Regions from separate parts of the Ideonella sp. FW305-24 genome, predicted to be linked through region 1. Evidence: predicted binding sites of a transcription regulator. Region 1 holds the regulator's gene; each other region holds the start of a gene.

Region 1 (5,519 bases):
GGCGACAGCGGCGCCGGCACCAACCCCGAGCAGTTGTTCGCTGCCGGCTACTCGGCCTGCTTCATCGGCGCGATGAAGGCGGTTGCCGGCAAGCAGAAGATCTCGCTGCCGGCCGAGGTGTCCATCACTTCCAAGGTCGGCATTGGCCCGATCCCGACCGGCTTCAGCATCCAGGTCGCGATGTCCATCAGCATCCCGGGCATGGACAAGGCCGCCGCCGAAGCGCTGGTCGCCGCCGCGCACCAGGTCTGCCCATACTCGAACGCCACCCGCGGCAACATCGACGTCAGCCTGACGGTGGTCTGAAGCCGAAGCGCCCGGCTCGCCGGGCGGTCCCGATCCAGCGCCGACCGAGGCCTCGCTTCGGTCGGCGTTGTCACGATGACGTCACGCGGGCGCCACAGACTGCCGGCCTCTTACGAGGAACTTCAGCAGTCATGAAAAACGCCACGATCTCGACCCTCGCGCTGGCCGCCGCCGCCACCTTCACCACACTGGCCGCCGTGTCGCCGGCCCAGGCCGCCGTCACGCTGATCGCCAAGGGCAGCCTGCCCGCCACCGGCGCCGACCTGAGCGGCTTCACCAACACGCTGGAAAGCGGCGTCAGTGCCAACCTGCTGGGCGGCATCGGTTCAGGCCTGGCCTGGGCTGGCGGCAGCACCTTCCTGGCCATGCCGGACCGAGGCCCGAACGCCAATGCGTGGAATCCGGCCGTGGACGACACGACCACCTTCATCCCCCGCTTCCACACGCTGGACCTGAGCCTGAGCCCCGCCACCAGCGGCAGCCTGCCGTTCGACCTGAGCATCACGCTGCAGAAGACCACGCCGCTGTTCTCGACCGACGCGCTGAACTACGGTCCGGCCGTGCCCACCGCGAACACCCGCCAGAAGCACTACTTCACCGGCCGCTCGGACAACTTCGCTGCCGGCAGCAATTCGACCAATACCTTGAACGCTCGCCTTGACCCGGAAGGCATCCGCGTCTCGAAGAGCACCAACCTCGTCTACATCACCGACGAGTACGGCCCTTACGTCTACACCTTCAACCGCACGACCGGCAAGCGCGTGGGCATGTTCACGCTGCCGGCAAAGTTCACGGCAGCCAACCTGTCGTCACAAGGTGCCGCCGAAATCAGCGGCAACACTTCGGGCCGTGTGGCCAACAAGGGCATGGAAGGCCTGGCCATCACGCCGGACGGCAAGACCCTGGTCGGCTTCGAGCAAAGTCCGCTGATCCAGGACGGCGGTGACGGCGGCAACATGAACCGCATCATCACCATCGACGTGAAGACCGGCGCGACCCACGAATACGCCTACGACAACCACCTGGCCGCGACCAACAAGAACTACAACAGCAGCGAACTGCTGGCGCTGAACAACCACGAATTCCTGGTGCTGGAGCGCGACGGCAAGGGCCTGGGTGACGGCTCCAAGGCGGTGATCAAGCAGATCTGGAAGCTCAGCCTGGCCGGTGCCACCGACATCAGCGACCTGAGCGGCACCGCCAACCTGCAGCCGTTTGCCGTCACCAAGACGCTGTTCCTGGACATCGCCGCCACGCTGATGGCCGCCGGCTTCGCCGACACGCAGATCCCCGCCAAGCTCGAAGGCATGGCCTTCGGCGACGACGTGGTGATCGACGGCGTGACCAAGCACACCCTCTACATCGCCAACGACAACGACTTCCTCGCCAACGTCGGCGGCCTGGACAACCCGAACCAGATTTTCGTTTTTGCCTTCGACGAAAACGACCTGGGCGGCTCGCCATTCGTGAACCAGGTCTTCAAGCCGGCTCAGTGAGCCCGAGGCGGCGCATCACGCGCCGCTCGGTACCGTTTGACAGCTGACAGCTGAGCGCCGATGCGGGGCCACCCGCATCGGCTTTTTTCATGGGCGCATCAAGCGCCTGCGCCCTCGCCCACCAGCAGGCGCAGCAGCAACTCCACCCGCGCCTTGGCCGGTGTCAGCTCGGCGGCGCTTGGCAATGCGTCGGCCGGTGCACCGACCACGCCGCCGCCCAGGCAGCGGCTGGCCCGCAGCACCGCCACGCCCTGTGCGACTGCCTTGCACAAAGCAAGCTCCAGCGACTGGTGCACCGTGCCGTTGCCCGTGCCCTGCACCACCAGCCCGCGGCAGCCCAGTCCGAGCAGCGCCTCGACCAAGGTACCGTCGCTGCCGGCATGACTGGCGAGGATCTCCACCCGCGGCCACTCGGCCACCGGTGCCTGCCAGCGCGCCGGCAAGGCCTCGTCCGTCGGCCAGGGCCGCAAGGGCTTCAGCACGCCTTCTTCGATCAGCGCGAGCGGACCGGCATCACCAGAGCTGAACGCATCGACGCGGTAGCCGTGCCACTTGCGCACATCCAGCGCCCCATGCACCCGGCCGGCCAGCACCGCGAGCACGCCGCTCACACCAGGCCTGGCGGCCACCGTCACGGCGTCCAGCAGGTTCTGCGGCCCGTCGGCCAGCAGCGCGGTCGCCGGCCGCATCGCGGCGGTCAGTACCACCGGCTTGCTCGGCGCCAGCGTGCGCTGCAGGAACCAGGCGGTTTCCTCCAGCGTGTCGGTGCCATGGGTGATGACGATGCCGGCCACATCGGGCCGCGCGAGATGTCGTTCAACGGCTAGCGCCAGTTGCTGCCACACGGCGTGCGTCATGTCCTTGCTGTCGAGCTGCACCAGTTGCTCGGCCTGCAGCGAGAAGCGCGACAGCGCCGGCACCGCGGCCGGCAGTTGCGCCACGCCGATCTGCCCTGCGGTGTAGCCGACGTTGTCATCGGCCCGGCCGGCCTGGCCGGCGATGGTGCCGCCCGTTCCCAGCAACACCACATGGGACACGGCCACTGATTCGTTTTGCATTTTGTGGAAGTCTGGATAAAAATACAGATACTGGATACAACCTCAGCCCGCCCGCGCTGGCTGCAAGCTCATGGACAGTCCCAAGCTCACCGCCCGGCAGCAGCAGATTCTCGACCTGGTGCAAACCACCATCGAACGCACTGGCGCCCCACCCACGCGGGCCGAAATCGCCACCGAGCTGGGCTTCAAGTCGCCCAATGCGGCCGAAGAACATCTGCAGGCGCTGGCCCGCAAAGGCGTGATCGAACTGGTGGGCGGCACGTCCCGTGGCATTCGCCTGCAGAGCGGCACTTTACGCGCGCTCAACGAGGCGCGTGGCAAGCAGTTTTCGCTGCCTTTGCCCAGCCTGGCGCAGCTCACGCTGCCACTGGTTGGCCGTGTGGCGGCGGGCCACCCCATCCTGGCGCAAGAGCACATCTCGCAGACCTACCTGCTCGAAGCCAGCCTGTTTCCCAGCCGTCCCGACTACCTGCTGAAGGTCAAGGGCATGAGCATGCGGGATGCCGGCATCGTCGATGGCGACCTGCTCGCGGTGCAGAAGACCAGCGAAGCGCGCAACGGCCAGATTGTCGTGGCCAGGCTGGACGATGAAGTCACCGTCAAGCGCTTCCAGCGCAGCGCCGGCCTGATTGAGCTGCTGCCCGAGAACCCGGACTTCGAACCCATCCAGGTCAGGCCAGGCGAGTCCTTCGAGATTGAAGGCATTGCGGTGGGCCTGCTGCGTCAGAACATGATGTTCTGACCCCGCTGGCCGGAGGTATTCCTGCAGGCGAGCTCCCGACGAGGTCAAAACCCATGAGCGCGATCAAGAGCCCAAAAGCTGCCTCCGCAGCCGATTGCCAGCGGCTGGAGCAGCTGCCCAACGTGGGCCCGGCGATGGCCGGCGACTTGCGCGCGCTGGGCATCCTGCATCCGGCCGAACTGGCCCGGCACGACGCGCTGCAGCTTTACCGCCAACTGGAGAAACTGACCGGCAAGCACCAGGACCCTTGCGTGCTGGACACCTTCATGGCGATTGTCGATTTCATGCAGGGCGCCGCGCCCCGGCCCTGGTGGGACTACACCGCGCAGCGCAAGCAAGTGCACGGCGAGCTGCACCCGGCGCCGCGGCACGCGGAACCACAAGGCTCATGAGAAAACGCAGGGCCGCCCCAAGTTTTCTCATCCCCCTCGGGGGGCCTGACGCGAAGCGGCAGGTCTGGGGGCGCTCTCAGGCCGCGGCCTGACAGCCCACCCCGCGTCAAACCGGTGCCGTCTCGGGCTGCAGGCGATCCCGCTGTGCCAGCGCCGGGAACAGCTTCCACCACAGCGCCACGACGAGCAGCGTGCCGAAGCCACCCAGCAGCACCGAGCCAACCGGCCCGAGCAAGGCCGCGGTGGCGCCCGATTCGAACTCGCCGAGCTGGTTGCTGGCGCCGATGAACACCGAATTCACCGCGCCGACCCGGCCGCGCATGTCGTCAGGCGTCTCGAGCTGCACCAGTGACTGGCGAATCACCACGCTGAACATGTCGGCCGCGCCGCTGATGGCCAACACCACAAAGGCGAACCAGAACGAGGTGGCCAGCGCAAACGCAATGGTCGCGAAACCAAAGACCGCCACCGCGCCCAGCAGCCAATGCCCGGCCCGGCTGGTGATGGGCATGCGCGAAAGCCATACGCCGATGATGACGGCGCCCAGCGCCGGCGCCGCCCGCAGCAGGCCCAGACCCTCGGGGCCGGTGTGCAGGATGTCGCGCGCGAAGATCGGCAGCAAGGCGGTTGCGCCACCCAGCAGCACGGCGAACAGATCCAGCGAAATGGCACCCAGCACCACCGGCCGCTGCCAGATGAAACGGATGCCTGCCGTCAGCTGCGCCAGATCGGGCGCGGGGCGCAGGCTCTGGACCGGCCGGTGCCGGATCGCCAGCACGCACCACACCGCCGAGAGCAGCAGCAGCAGCGACAGGCTGTAGACCACCGCGGCGCCCCAGTGCGCGCCAATCATGGCCTGGCCGGCGATACCGGCATCCGCCGCTGCGCCCTGGCCGAACAGGCTGGCGACACGGGGGCCGAGCGCATACAACGCGCCCCCCAGCGCCGGCCCGGCAATGATGGAGGCCTGCATGGCCGAACTCGCGGCAGCCACTGCGCGCGGCAAAAGCGCTGGCGGCACCAGCGTAGGCGTCAAGGCTTGCTGGGCTGGCATCTGCAGCGCGCGTGCCATGCCCAGCAGCATCGAGAGCAGCAGGATCAGGTTGGCCCCGACCCATCCGCCGACACTGGACAGCGCCAGGCACGCCGCCACCACGCATTGCAGGCTCATGCTGCCAGCCACCAGCAGGCGCCTGTCATGGCGGTCAACGAGGTGCCCCGCCGGCAAGGTCAACAGCAGTGCCGGCAGGAACTGGGCGAGACCGACCATGCCGAGCTCCCAGGCGCTGCCGGTCAGGTCGTACATCTGCCAACCCAGCGCCACCATCAACATCTGGTTGGCGGCGCCGCCGGTCACACGGGCGCCCAGCAAGCGCAGGTAGTCTCGCTGGTCGCGCAATCGCGCGCTGCCAGCCGACTTCGGGTCGGAAATGCTCATCCGCTCAAGTTTAACTGGGCCTAGGGTTAGCCCGCGGTCTTGAAAGCCATCACCGCCTGGTTGCGCAGCGTGCGCAGCAGGCTGAGC
Region 2 (5,519 bases), on a different contig from region 1:
ACACGCCGCCCGCACCGACCACTTCCAGCTCGACATTCGGGCCGACGCTGCGCCGCACCAGGTCTTCCATGCCGGCGATCAGGCGGTTGGCGTCGACCGGCCTCGGGTCCAGCGTCTGCTGGCGCGAGAAGGCCAGCAGACGGTGCGTCAGTGCCGCGGCGCGCCGGGTCGCCCCCTGCGCGGTGCCGATGAAGCGCTCCACCCCGGCGGTGCGCCCTTCCGCCAGCCGCCGGCTCAGCAGTTCCAGGCTGCCGCTGATGGCGGCCAGCAGGTTGTTGAAGTCGTGCGCGATGCCGCCGGTCAACTGGCCCACCGCCTCCATCTTCTGCGACTGCCGCAAGGCCTCGTGCGCCGCGGCGAGTTCGGCTTGCGCCTGTTTCTCGACCGTGACGTCACGACCATAGGCAAACACCAGCTCGCCCTCGGTGGCGGTGTGCCAGGAAATCCAGCGCAGCGAGCCGTCCTTGTGAAGGTAGCGGTTCTCGAAGCCGGTCAGGTTGCGCTTGCTGAGCGCGGCATCCAGTCCGGTCTGGGTCAAGCCAGCGTCCCCGGGCCAGACGAAGGCCACGAAGCTGCGGCCTATCACCTCTTCCGGCCGGTAGCCCAGGATCGCCGTCCATGCGGGATTGACGTCGCGGAAGACGCCATCGGCCCCGATCACCACCAGCAGGTCGCGCGAATTGCGCCACACCCGGTCGCGCTCCTCGGTGCGGGCCACCACCTGCTGCTCCAGCGAGGCGGCCAATTGCCGCAGGTCTTCCTCGGCCCGCCGCCGCTCCACCGCGCTGCGCGTGCGCTCGGCCACCTCGCGAATCAACGCCAGCTCCTCCTGGGGCCACTCGCGGGGCTGCGCATGGTTCAGGTACAGCAGCGCCACCAGCCCGCCCTGCTCGGTCACCGGCATGTTGACCAGCGCGTGCGCGCTGATCGCCTTCAGCGCGCCGGCGGTGGCGGCGGTTCGCGGGTCCAGGTCGGCGTTGCTGACCACCACGGTGCGGCCGGCCTTCAGGTCCTCGATGTAGGAGCCATAGTCCCGGAAGTGCAGCACACCGGCCAGGCTGCGGATGCCGGGCGCATTCCAGTCGCGCTCGATGCTGATGGTCTCGTCGGCCTTGCTGACCGTGCCGTAGCCGGCGCGGCTCACTCCCAGCGCGCGGCCCAGGATCTCGGCCGCGGCAAACGACAGGTCCGAAGGGTCGTCCAGCTCACGAAAGCGCTCGGCCAGCGCCACCAGCACGTTCTGCCGCGTGTCGCCACTGCGCAGCGCGCTCACCGCCTGCAGCCGGTCCGTGGTTTCGATGCACACGCCGAACAAACCGGCCACCTGCGCCGCTTCGTCCCGCATGGGCGTGTACGAGAAGTCGAAGCTGGCGTCCCTGACCACACCGTCCCGGTCCAGCCCGACGGTGAAGCCGTCCATGTGCACCGCCTCGCCGGCAAACACCTGTTCGAACAGCGGCGCCAGGTCGCCCCAGGCTTCCTGCCAGACCTGCGCACTGGGCTGGCCCAGCGCAGCCGGATGCTTGCGGCCGAGGATGGGTGCAAAGGCGTCGTTGTAGAACCAGGTCTGCTGCGGCCCCCAGGCCAGGAACATGGGCTGGCGGGCGGCCAGCAGCATGCCCAGCACCGTCTTCAGCGACTGCGGCCAGCCTACAGTCGGGCCCAGCGGCGTGGCGGCCCAGTCGAAGCTGCGCACCAGGGCGCCCATCTGGCCGCCGCCCGGCAGGAAGTCAAAGGCTGGCGCTTGTGCGCCCGGGTCAAGCTGGCCAGCCAATGGCGTCTCCCAGGGCCGCGTGTCCCGCGGCATGCAGATGTGAACGAGGTCCGGTGGCGCGGCAGTCGTGCCGTCCCGCGCGCCGGATGCCAGCCCGGGACCATACCGCAACAAGCTGGCGGCCCCACGTCAGACGACACCGCTTCGCAAGCCGCCGGCAGCGATGCCGGCAGGCGGCGGCGGGGTGTCGGGGCGCAGTCAAAAGACTGATAATCCATCCAGTTGTTACCCACCATGCCTGCCAACCCGACACCGCCACGCCGGCTCATCGCCCACCTCGACATGGACGCGTTCTACGCCTCCTGCGAGCTGCTGCGTTACCCGGACCTGCGCGGCGAGCCGGTGGTGATCGGCGGCGGCCGGCGCCACCAGCCCGAACTGCAGCCCGACGGCACGCGGCGCTACGCCAGGCTGGCCGACTACGCCGGCCGCGGCGTGGTCACCACCGCCACCTACGCCGCCCGGGCCTTCGGCGTGCACTCGGCCATGGGCCTGATGAAGGCCGCCGCGCTGGCGCCACAGGCTGTTTTGCTGCCCACCGATTTCGATCTCTACAAGCGCTGCTCGCGCGCCTTCAAGGCTGCCGTGGCCGAGCTGGCGCCGGTGATCGAGGACCGCGGCATCGACGAGATCTACATCGACCTCACCGAGGTGCCCGGCGCGCAGGACACCATCGGCCACGACCCGCTGGGCGGCGCCCGCGCGCTGGCCCGCGAGATCAAGAACAACGTGCAGCGCGCCACCGGCCTGACCTGCTCCATCGGCGTGACGCCAAACAAGCTGCTGTCCAAGCTGGCCTCGGAGCTGGACAAGCCGGACGGGTTGACGGTGCTGACGCTGGACGAGATCCCGACCCGCATCTGGCCGCTGCCGGTGCGCAAGCTCAACGGCATCGGCCCCAAGGCCGGTGCCAAGCTGGCGGGGCTGGGGCTGGAGACGCTGGGCCAGCTGGCGCAGTGCGAGCCCGAGTGGCTGATCGAGCGCTTCGGCCAGAGCTACGGCGCCTGGCTGCACCGTGCCGCCTGGGGCCGCGACGAGCGCCCGCTGGTGACCGACAGCGAGCCCGTTTCGATGAGCCGCGAGACCACCTTCGACCGCGACCTGCACGCGGTGCGCGACCGCAGCCAGCTCTCGGCCATCTTCACCGAGCTGTGCCAGCGCGTGGCCGAGGACCTGCAACGCAAGGGCTACGTCGGCCGCACCGTGGGCATCAAGCTGCGCTTTGACGACTTCAAGATCGTGACCCGCGACCTGACGCTGCCGGCCAACACCGCCGACTTCGCGAGCATCCGCCAGGCCGCGGGCCAGTGCCTGAAGCGCGTGGACCTGCGCCGCCGGCTGCGCCTGCTGGGCGTGCGCGTGGGCAACCTGCATCGCGCGGATCTGCCGGAGCTGCCTTCGCGCCGCAGCACGCGCGCGCCGGCCCGCCCTGGCCGGCCAGCGCCAAAACCTGCGGCGACCGCAGTGCTGGTCGCCCGCGAGCCGGGGCTGTTCGACGACCTGCCGGACGAAGCGCCGGGTTGACGCTCAGTCGCCTCGCGGCGGGCGAGTCGGCAGATGCCACAGCCACAGCGCCACCAGCGTGCAGCAGAGCGCCGGCGTCCAGCGCCAGATCGGCGAAGGAATCGTCCACCAGGCCCACAGCGAGCTGGCGCTCATCATCGCGGTGGCCAGTTGCTTGGCGCGCAGCGGCACCGCGCGGTTGGCACGCCAGTCGCGCACGATGGGGCCCAGGTGCCGGTGCGTCACCAGCCAGTGCTCCCAGCGCTCGCTGCCCTTGGAGAAGCACCAGGCGGCCAGCAGCACAAACGGGGTGGTCGGCAGCAGCGGCAGGAAGATGCCGATCACGCCCAGCAGCAGCGACAGCCCGCCCGCCAGCAGCCACAGCGGCCTCAGCCAGGCCAGGCGGCGCGTGGGCAGGGGCGACACAACAGGCGGCGGCATCGCGGCATTGTCACCTCGGCCTGCCATTGCGGGCTTCTTGCGCCAACGCAAGGCCCGCCGCGCCAGCGCTGCCCACAATCGACCGCACCGCTTGCACTGCCACGACCCACCATGCCCTTGCTCGACTGGTCCCCCTCGCTGCAGCTGGACCACCCGGAAATGGACCAGACCCACCAGGCCTTCATCACGCTGCTGGGCCAGACCGAACGCGCGCTGGCACAAGGTGCAGGCCCCAGCGCACTGGCCCACTGGGCCGAACTCGTGTTGCACACCGTGGGCCACTTCGGTCAGGAAGACCGCTGGATGCTGGCCACCGGCTTCGCGCCGGACAACTGCCACAGCCGCCAGCATGCACAGGTGCTGACGGTGCTGGAAGAGGTGGGCCGCCTGGCAGCCGACATCGGTGACTTCCGGCCGATGAGTGACTGCCTGCCCGGGCTGGCGCAGTGGTTTGTCGGGCATGTCCAAAGCATGGACGCCGCCCTCGCCGCCCACCTGCAGCAACTCGGCTTCGACCCCAGCACCGGCGCCATGGCCCATCCGCCCGCGCCCGAGCATGCCCCGATGAGCGGCTGCGGCGGCAGCCAGTGCACGCCCGCACCGCAGCCCGCCACCGCCTGAGCCGCCCGGGCCTGACCCGCTAAAGTCCGGCGCATGGCCGCGCCGCACGATGCTTCGCCCTTCCCACTCTCGACAGAGGCCGGCATGCGCCTGCCTTCGCTGGACGCCCTGCGCGCGTTTGACGCTGCCGCCCGGCTGGGCACCTTCGAACGCGCTGCGGAGTCGCTGCACATCACGGCCAGCGCCATCGGCAAGCGCATCGCGGCGCTGGAAGAACTGCTGGGCGTGGCGCTGTTCCAGCGCGGAGGCAAGGCCCTGCTGCTGAGCGCCGCCGGGCGCGAATACCTGGGCTCGGTGCGCAGCGCGCTGGAACTGCTGGCCGCCGTGCCGCTGCACCAGCGCGCGGCCCAGCAGCGGCCGCGGCTGCGGCTGTGCGCGCCGCCCACCTTCGCACGCCAGGTCCTGGTGCCGGCCCTGCCCGGCTTTGCCGCCGAGCAGCCGGGCGTGGAGCTGGAGATCGTGCTGTCGGCCCCGTTCATCGACGCTGGCGGCAGCGACGCCGAACTCGACGTGCGCCATGCCGCTGCCACGGCCGACGACCCCGCCGTGCTGATGCACGACGTGCTGCTGCCGCTGGCCAGCCCTGCGCTGCTGGCCGAGGCCGGGCCGCTGGCCGAGCCAGCCGACCTGGCGCGGCTGCCGCTGCTGCGCACGCCGATCGAACCCTGGGCGACCTGGTTCGAAGCCGTGGGCCTGGGCTGGCCGGAACCGGACCGCGGGCCGCGGCTGGTCGACCTTGGGCTGACGCTGGAGGCCGCGCTGCAAGGCCAGGGCGTGGCGCTGGCGCGGCCCAGCCTGGCGCGCGAGGCGCTTCGCAGCGGCCGACTGGTGCCAGCGCTGGGGCTGGGACGCACGCCGTGGGTGACGGCACGCTGGGCCTACCAGCTGCAATCGCCGCTGCCGGCCGAAGGATTGGCGGCCAGCGGTGCGAGCTGGCTGCGCCGCGCCAGCTCGCAGGCGGCAGCCGAAGGGCTGGCACTGATTTCCGGTCCGGCCTGAAATCTTTTCCGGTCCAACCCGCATGGTGACGGAAGGCTCCGCGGCTAGCATCGCCCGGCAGGAGACCGCATGACCACCACCGCATGACCACCATCACCAACATCGAAGACCTCCGGGTCCTGGCCCGGCGCCGCGTGCCCCGCATGTTCTACGACTACGCCGACTCCGGCTCGTGGACAGA
Region 3 (5,519 bases), on a different contig from region 1:
ATGCGCACTATGTGCACGCCTTGATCGCTTACAGCCAGGGCGAGACCGCGCGCGCCGAAGAGGGCCTGCGCCATTGCCTGCGCCTGAGCAACTCGCACGCGCCGGCGCACGGGCTGCTGGCGCTGATCCGCACCCGCCGCGGCCATCCGCAGGAAGCAGCGGCGCTGTGCGAGCGCGCCTTTGCGCTGAGCCCGCGTGAGCCCCTGCGGGTCGTCTGGCACCTGGCACTGGCCTGGGCGGCATTGGCGATGGCGGATTTCCCCGCGGCGCTGGAAGCTTCGCAACAGGCCATGGCAGTGAACGCCGAATTCGCCACCGCCTACCTCACAGGCACCGCCGCAGCGCAGCAGTTGGGCGCGACCGCCCTGGTTCAGCGCTGGGTCACCTTCCTGCGCGAGCGCAGCGCATTCGACAGCCTGGCCGCGGTACAAGCACGCCTGCCACCCGCCACCGAACCGGCGCACCGCCAGCAAATGGTCCAGTTGCTGGCGCTCCTGCGGGCTGCCGGCCTACCGCCCCGGTGAAACCCATCCAGCTTCAGGCGTGCGCCTGGCCGCGGCCGGCGCGGCGCCTGGCCTTGTCGTCGTACATGGCCCGGTCGGCGTCCTGGATCAGCTGGTCCAGGTCATCGTCCCCGCCGAAGAACAGCCGAACGCCGATGCTCGCGCCGACGCAGGAGGCCATGCCCATGCTCAGCAGCCACGGCTGCGCCAGGGCCTGGGCGATCTTCTCGCGCACGCCGTCGGCAGCCTCGCTGGCCACGGCAAGTTCCTGGCCCAGGTTCTCGCAGATCACGACGAACTCGTCGCCGCCCAGCCGGGCCACGGTGTCGCTCTCGCGCACGGCGCTGCGCAGCCGCCGCGCCACCTCCACCAGCAAGCGGTCGCCCGCGTCGTGGCCGTGGCGGTCGTTGAGCTCCTTGAACTGATCCAGGTCGATGAACAGCACGGCGCCGTGGCTGTTCAGCCGGCGGCTGTTCTGCTGCGCGTGGCGCAGCCGGTCCAGCAGCAGGCGGCGGTTGGGCAGCCGGGTCAAGGGGTCATGGAAGGCCAGGCTGCGCACCTCTTCTTCCATCGCCTTCTGGCGGCTGATGTCGCGCGCGATCTTCGAGGCGCCGATCAGCTCGCCGGCCTGGTCGACCAGCGGCGAGATGGTCACCGACACCGGCACGCGCCGGCCGCTCTTGTGCAGCCGCTCGGTCTCGAAATGCTCGACCGGCTCGCCGCCGCGCAGACGCTCGATGATCGCCTCCTCCTCGTCGCGCCGCTCGGGCGGGAACAGACGCTGCAGCGGCTGGCCCAGCATCTCGGCCGCGCTGTAGCCGAAGATCTGCTCGGCGCCGCGATTCCAGCTGGTGACCTTGCCGTCCAGCGTCTTCGAGACGATGGCGTCCTGCGAGGATTCGACGATGGCCTCGAAGCGGCGCTGCGCAGCGTCCAGCTGCCGGCGCGAGACGCGGCGCAGCTGCAGCAACGCAAAGCCGGCCACTGCCAGCGTGCTCACGGCCAGCAGCACGATGCTGGTGTCCACGCGGTTCCAGCCGCTCGGGAAATCCGCCTCCGGCAGGCCAACCACCAAGTACAGCGGAAGGCCGCGCAGCTTGCGGTAGGCATTGATGCGCGAGACGCCGTCCAGTGCGGTGGCGGCCACGTATTCACCGGCATCCGGCCGCGCCGCAATCGCTTCGCGCAGCTGCTGCGACACCTCGCTGCGGCCGATGCCGCTGCGCCCGCTGTCCGGCCAGGGCTGGCGGTAGACCAGCGCCAGTCCGGCGGTGCGCAGCGTGGCCGCGCCGTGCGCGCCCAGGTCCACGTCGCGGAACACCGGGCCGAACAGGTCGACCGGCAGGTCCGCGCTGACGATGCCGAGGAACTCGCCCTGCCTTCCTTGCAGCGCCCGGCTCAGCATCATCACCCACGTCCCGGTTTCGTCATGCCGCACCGGCCCGGCGATCAGCAGGCCGGGCTCGCCGCCCTGGCGGGCACGCACGAAATCCTCCCGTTGCGCGAAGTGCTGCGCCGCGCTGCGCCCGACCTGGCCTTGCCCGTAGCGCAGCTGGCCCATCGCGTCCACCACCGTCATGCCGACGATCTCCGGCGCCGCGGCGCGGTAAGCCTGCAGCTCGCGCTCGGCATCGAACGGGCTGCTGGCATCGTCCAGCAAATGGTCCACCGCGTGGTAGGCAGCCACCTGCAGCATCAGGTCGATCTTGGTGAACACGTCCGTCACCCGGCCTTCGAGCAACCTTGCCAGGTTCTGCGTGGCGGCCGCGGCCCGCTCGCGCTGGCGCACCCGCTCCTGCCAGATGGACACCCCTGCCAGCGCCATCAGCAACATGGCCACCAGCACCGCCACGATGGCGTAGGGCAGCCAGTCGGACAGTCGCCGGGATGGGGGTCTTGGAACGGGCATGCGGCCTCATCTGCTGCGCCACGGCCGTCTCGCGCGTGGATGGCGGTGGGCCCCCGCGCGGCCCGCGGGCCTCGGTGAGGCTCGCGGCTTGTCCTGTCGGCCGACGTGAATCGGCGAAGTGTTACACGGAGACCGGCAGCGAACCAAGCCGCCGCCAGGCCGCCCCATCCCGACTGTTGATTCATCCAGTATGCTCGCAGCCGCGATGCAGACCCTGACCCGACCCGACGTGCCACCGCCCCCCGGCACCGACCCGCTGGCCGCGCTGAACGATGCCCAGCGCGAGGCCGCCAGCCACCTCGGCGGCCCGCTGCTGGTGATTGCCGGCGCAGGCTCGGGCAAGACGCTGACGCTGGCCGCCCGCGTGGCCCAACTGGTGCTGAACGGCGCCGACCCGCAGCGCCTGCTGCTGCTCACGTTTTCGCGCCGCGCCGCACAGGAACTGCAGCGCCGCTGCGCCGCCCTGCTGCACCAGGCGCTGGGCCTGAAGCCCATCCAGGCCGCGCCGGTGCTGCCCTGGGCCGGCACCTTCCACAGCGTGGGCGCACGGCTGCTGCGCGAGCAGGCGCTGGCCATCGGCCTGTCCGAGCAGTTCACCGTGCTGGACCGCGGCGACGCCGAGGACCTGATGGCCCTGGTGCGCCAGCAGCGCGGCCTGGCCGCCACCGCCAAGCGCTTCCCGATGAAAGGCACCTGCCTGTCCATCTACTCGCGCTGCGTCAACAGCCAGAGCGCCGTCGGCCCGGTGGTGCAGCAGGTCTTCCCGTGGTGCCAGGACTGGGTGGACGAGCTGCAAGCCCTGTTCGCCGACTACGAAGCCGCCAAGCAGGACCAGCAGGTGCTGGACTACGACGACCTGCTGCTGTGGTGGCACACGATGATGCAGGAGCCGGCCATCGCCGGCCCGCTTTCCGAGCGCTTCCAGCACGTGCTGGTCGACGAATACCAGGACACCAACCGCCTGCAGGCCGGCATCCTGCGCGCGCTCAAGCCTGGCGGCGGAGGTGTCACCGTGGTGGGTGATGACGCGCAAGCCATCTACGGCTTCCGCGCCGCCGAAGTGCGCAACATCCTGGACTTCCCCGGCCAGTATTCGCCGGCCGCGCGCATCGTCACGCTGGATCGCAACTACCGCTCCACGCAACCCTTGCTCGACGCCGCGAACGCGGTCATCGCGCTCGCACCCGAGCGCTTTGCCAAGACGCTGTGGACCGACCGCGCCTCGGCCGAGAAGCCACGCCTGGTGACCGTGGAAGACGAGCCCACGCAGGCGCGCTGGGTCTGCGAGCAGGTGCTGGCGCGGCGCGAGCAGGGGCTCACGCTGAAGCGCCAGGCGGTGCTGTTCCGCAGCTCGCACCACAGCGCCGCGCTGGAGCTGGAACTCGCGCGCCGGCGCATTCCGTTCGTCAAGTACGGCGGCCTGAAATTCCTCGAGGCCGCGCATGTGAAAGACGTGCTGGCGGTGCTGCGCTGGGCCGAGAACCCGCGCAACCGCCTGGCCGGCCTGCGCGTGGCGCTGCTGGTGCCCGGCATCGGCCCGGCGCATGCACGCCGGCTGCTGGACACGCTTGCCGCCGCCGCGGACCCGGGCGCCGCAATGGCGACCTGGCAACCGCCCGCTGCCGCCACCGTCGAATGGCAGGCCCTGGCCACGCTGTGGCTGGCGCTGCGCCGCGGCGAGCCCGGCTGGCCCGGCGAGCTGCAGGCGATTGCCGACTGGTATGCCCCGCAGCTGGAGCGCCTGCACGAACACGCCGCCGCGCGCCAGACCGACATCGACCAGCTCGTGCAACTGGCCCGCGGCCAGCGCAGCCGCGAGCGTTTCCTCACCGAGCTGGCGCTGGACCCGCCGGAGGCCAGCAGCGACAACGCCGGTGACCCGTCATTGGACGAGGACTACCTGATCCTCTCCACCATCCACGCCGCCAAGGGCCAGGAATGGCAGGCCGTGACGCTGCTGAACGTCGTGGACGGCTGCGTGCCGGGCGACCTCGGCGTGGGCACCACGGCCGAGCTGGAGGAAGAGCGCCGGCTGCTCTACGTGGCCATGACGCGCGCCCGCCAGCACCTGGACCTGATCGTGCCTCAGCGCTTCTACGTGACCCAGCAGCACCGCCACGGCGACCGCCACATGTACGGTGCCCGCAGCCGCTTCCTGCCGCCCGAGCTGCTGCCGCTGTTCACACACGCCACGCCGCGCGCCGACGGCAGCGAACCCACGCGCCCGACCACCCAGGTCATGGACCTGCGCGAGAAGCTGCGCAGCCGCTGGGGCTGAGCACGCGTCAACGGCGCATGCCCGCCCCGACCTGCCGAAGGCGCCGTGTCGCCCGGCGTGGCGTTGATCACCCGCGGCGAGGCCATGCTGGCTTGGGCGTAGACGCGCAAGCCAGCGGAGTTCAGGTCACGGCGTCGGCAGGCCAGCGCGAACAACAAAGGCACAGCCTTCGCTGGTCCGCTCGAACGAGATGTGTTGGGTGAGGCCCGTCTCAAGGAGGACCTGGATTTCCCACGGGCCGGTTTGCTGGATTCTCTCCACCCACCAGGTGTCCCGCTCCTTCCGGCCGAGCTCGAAATACTGGGCGGACGGCCGGCCGGGTTGGTATGCCTCGAACGGCTCTTCGAGGAAATAGACGATGAGGCCGTTGCCGCCGACGGCACACCATCTTTCGCCACGATCGATGATGGCCGTGTGGGGGTCGCCGTAGAAATCACCGATCTCGGTGGGCCTTGCACCTTCGCGCATCAGCCACACCGTCTCGTATTCATGCGAAAGACGAAAGCGGGCCGAGTGTGCGAGTTGTCGGACGGGGTCGCGCATGACGGGTCGATGAATGTGATGTTGAAAAAAGTGGCCGCGGTTGCCATGCTCCCGGCGTGGCGCCCTTCTACCCTCCGTACGAGATGGCGCTCCTCAAGCAGACACCGCAGTGACGAATCTCTCTGCGGCCTGGTCCTACACAGCGGCAGCTGGCACCGGGCGACACTTGCCTCAAGTCCTTGACCTTCTCCGGCGTCCGGCCCCGTCCTCCATGAACCATGCCTGGCAATTCTTCCGCGCCGGTGGCGTCGACCAGGTGCTCATCACCAGCGGTGATGACATCGCC

The links. Region 1 encodes LexA, which represses DNA repair genes until DNA is damaged. Its sites were predicted from a motif close to ACTGTATNNNNATACAGT; they were not measured.
Region 2: the regulator LexA is predicted to act here: its motif matches at 1,980-1,997, upstream of dinB (DNA polymerase IV).
Region 3: the regulator LexA is predicted to act here: its motif matches at 2,585-2,602, upstream of AC3WR5_RS12755 (ATP-dependent helicase).

The regions. Positions count from the first base shown of each region.
Region 1 is NZ_JBYTAI010000003.1:456,815-462,333, forward strand. Features, by position in the region: gene AC3WR5_RS11030 (organic hydroperoxide resistance protein) at 1-306, shown strand, start outside; gene AC3WR5_RS11035 (esterase-like activity of phytase family protein) at 438-1,802, shown strand; gene AC3WR5_RS11040 (asparaginase) at 1,901-2,860, opposite strand; gene lexA (transcriptional repressor LexA) at 2,931-3,602, shown strand; gene AC3WR5_RS11050 (helix-hairpin-helix domain-containing protein) at 3,656-3,994, shown strand; gene AC3WR5_RS11055 (MFS transporter) at 4,101-5,432, opposite strand; gene AC3WR5_RS11060 (protein kinase domain-containing protein) at 5,459-5,519, opposite strand, start outside.
Region 2 is NZ_JBYTAI010000001.1:1,117,619-1,123,137, forward strand. Features, by position in the region: gene AC3WR5_RS04995 (GAF domain-containing hybrid sensor histidine kinase/response regulator) at 1-1,774, opposite strand, end outside; gene dinB (DNA polymerase IV) at 2,009-3,298, shown strand; gene AC3WR5_RS05005 (YbaN family protein) at 3,302-3,718, opposite strand; gene AC3WR5_RS05010 (hemerythrin domain-containing protein) at 3,830-4,339, shown strand; gene AC3WR5_RS05015 (LysR family transcriptional regulator) at 4,373-5,338, shown strand; gene AC3WR5_RS05020 (alpha-hydroxy acid oxidase) at 5,422-5,519, shown strand, end outside.
Region 3 is NZ_JBYTAI010000004.1:182,168-187,686, reverse strand. Features, by position in the region: gene AC3WR5_RS12765 (winged helix-turn-helix domain-containing protein) at 1-524, shown strand, start outside; gene AC3WR5_RS12760 (diguanylate cyclase domain-containing protein) at 538-2,412, opposite strand; gene AC3WR5_RS12755 (ATP-dependent helicase) at 2,618-4,690, shown strand; gene AC3WR5_RS12750 (hypothetical protein) at 4,817-5,233, opposite strand; gene AC3WR5_RS12745 (hypothetical protein) at 5,445-5,519, shown strand, end outside.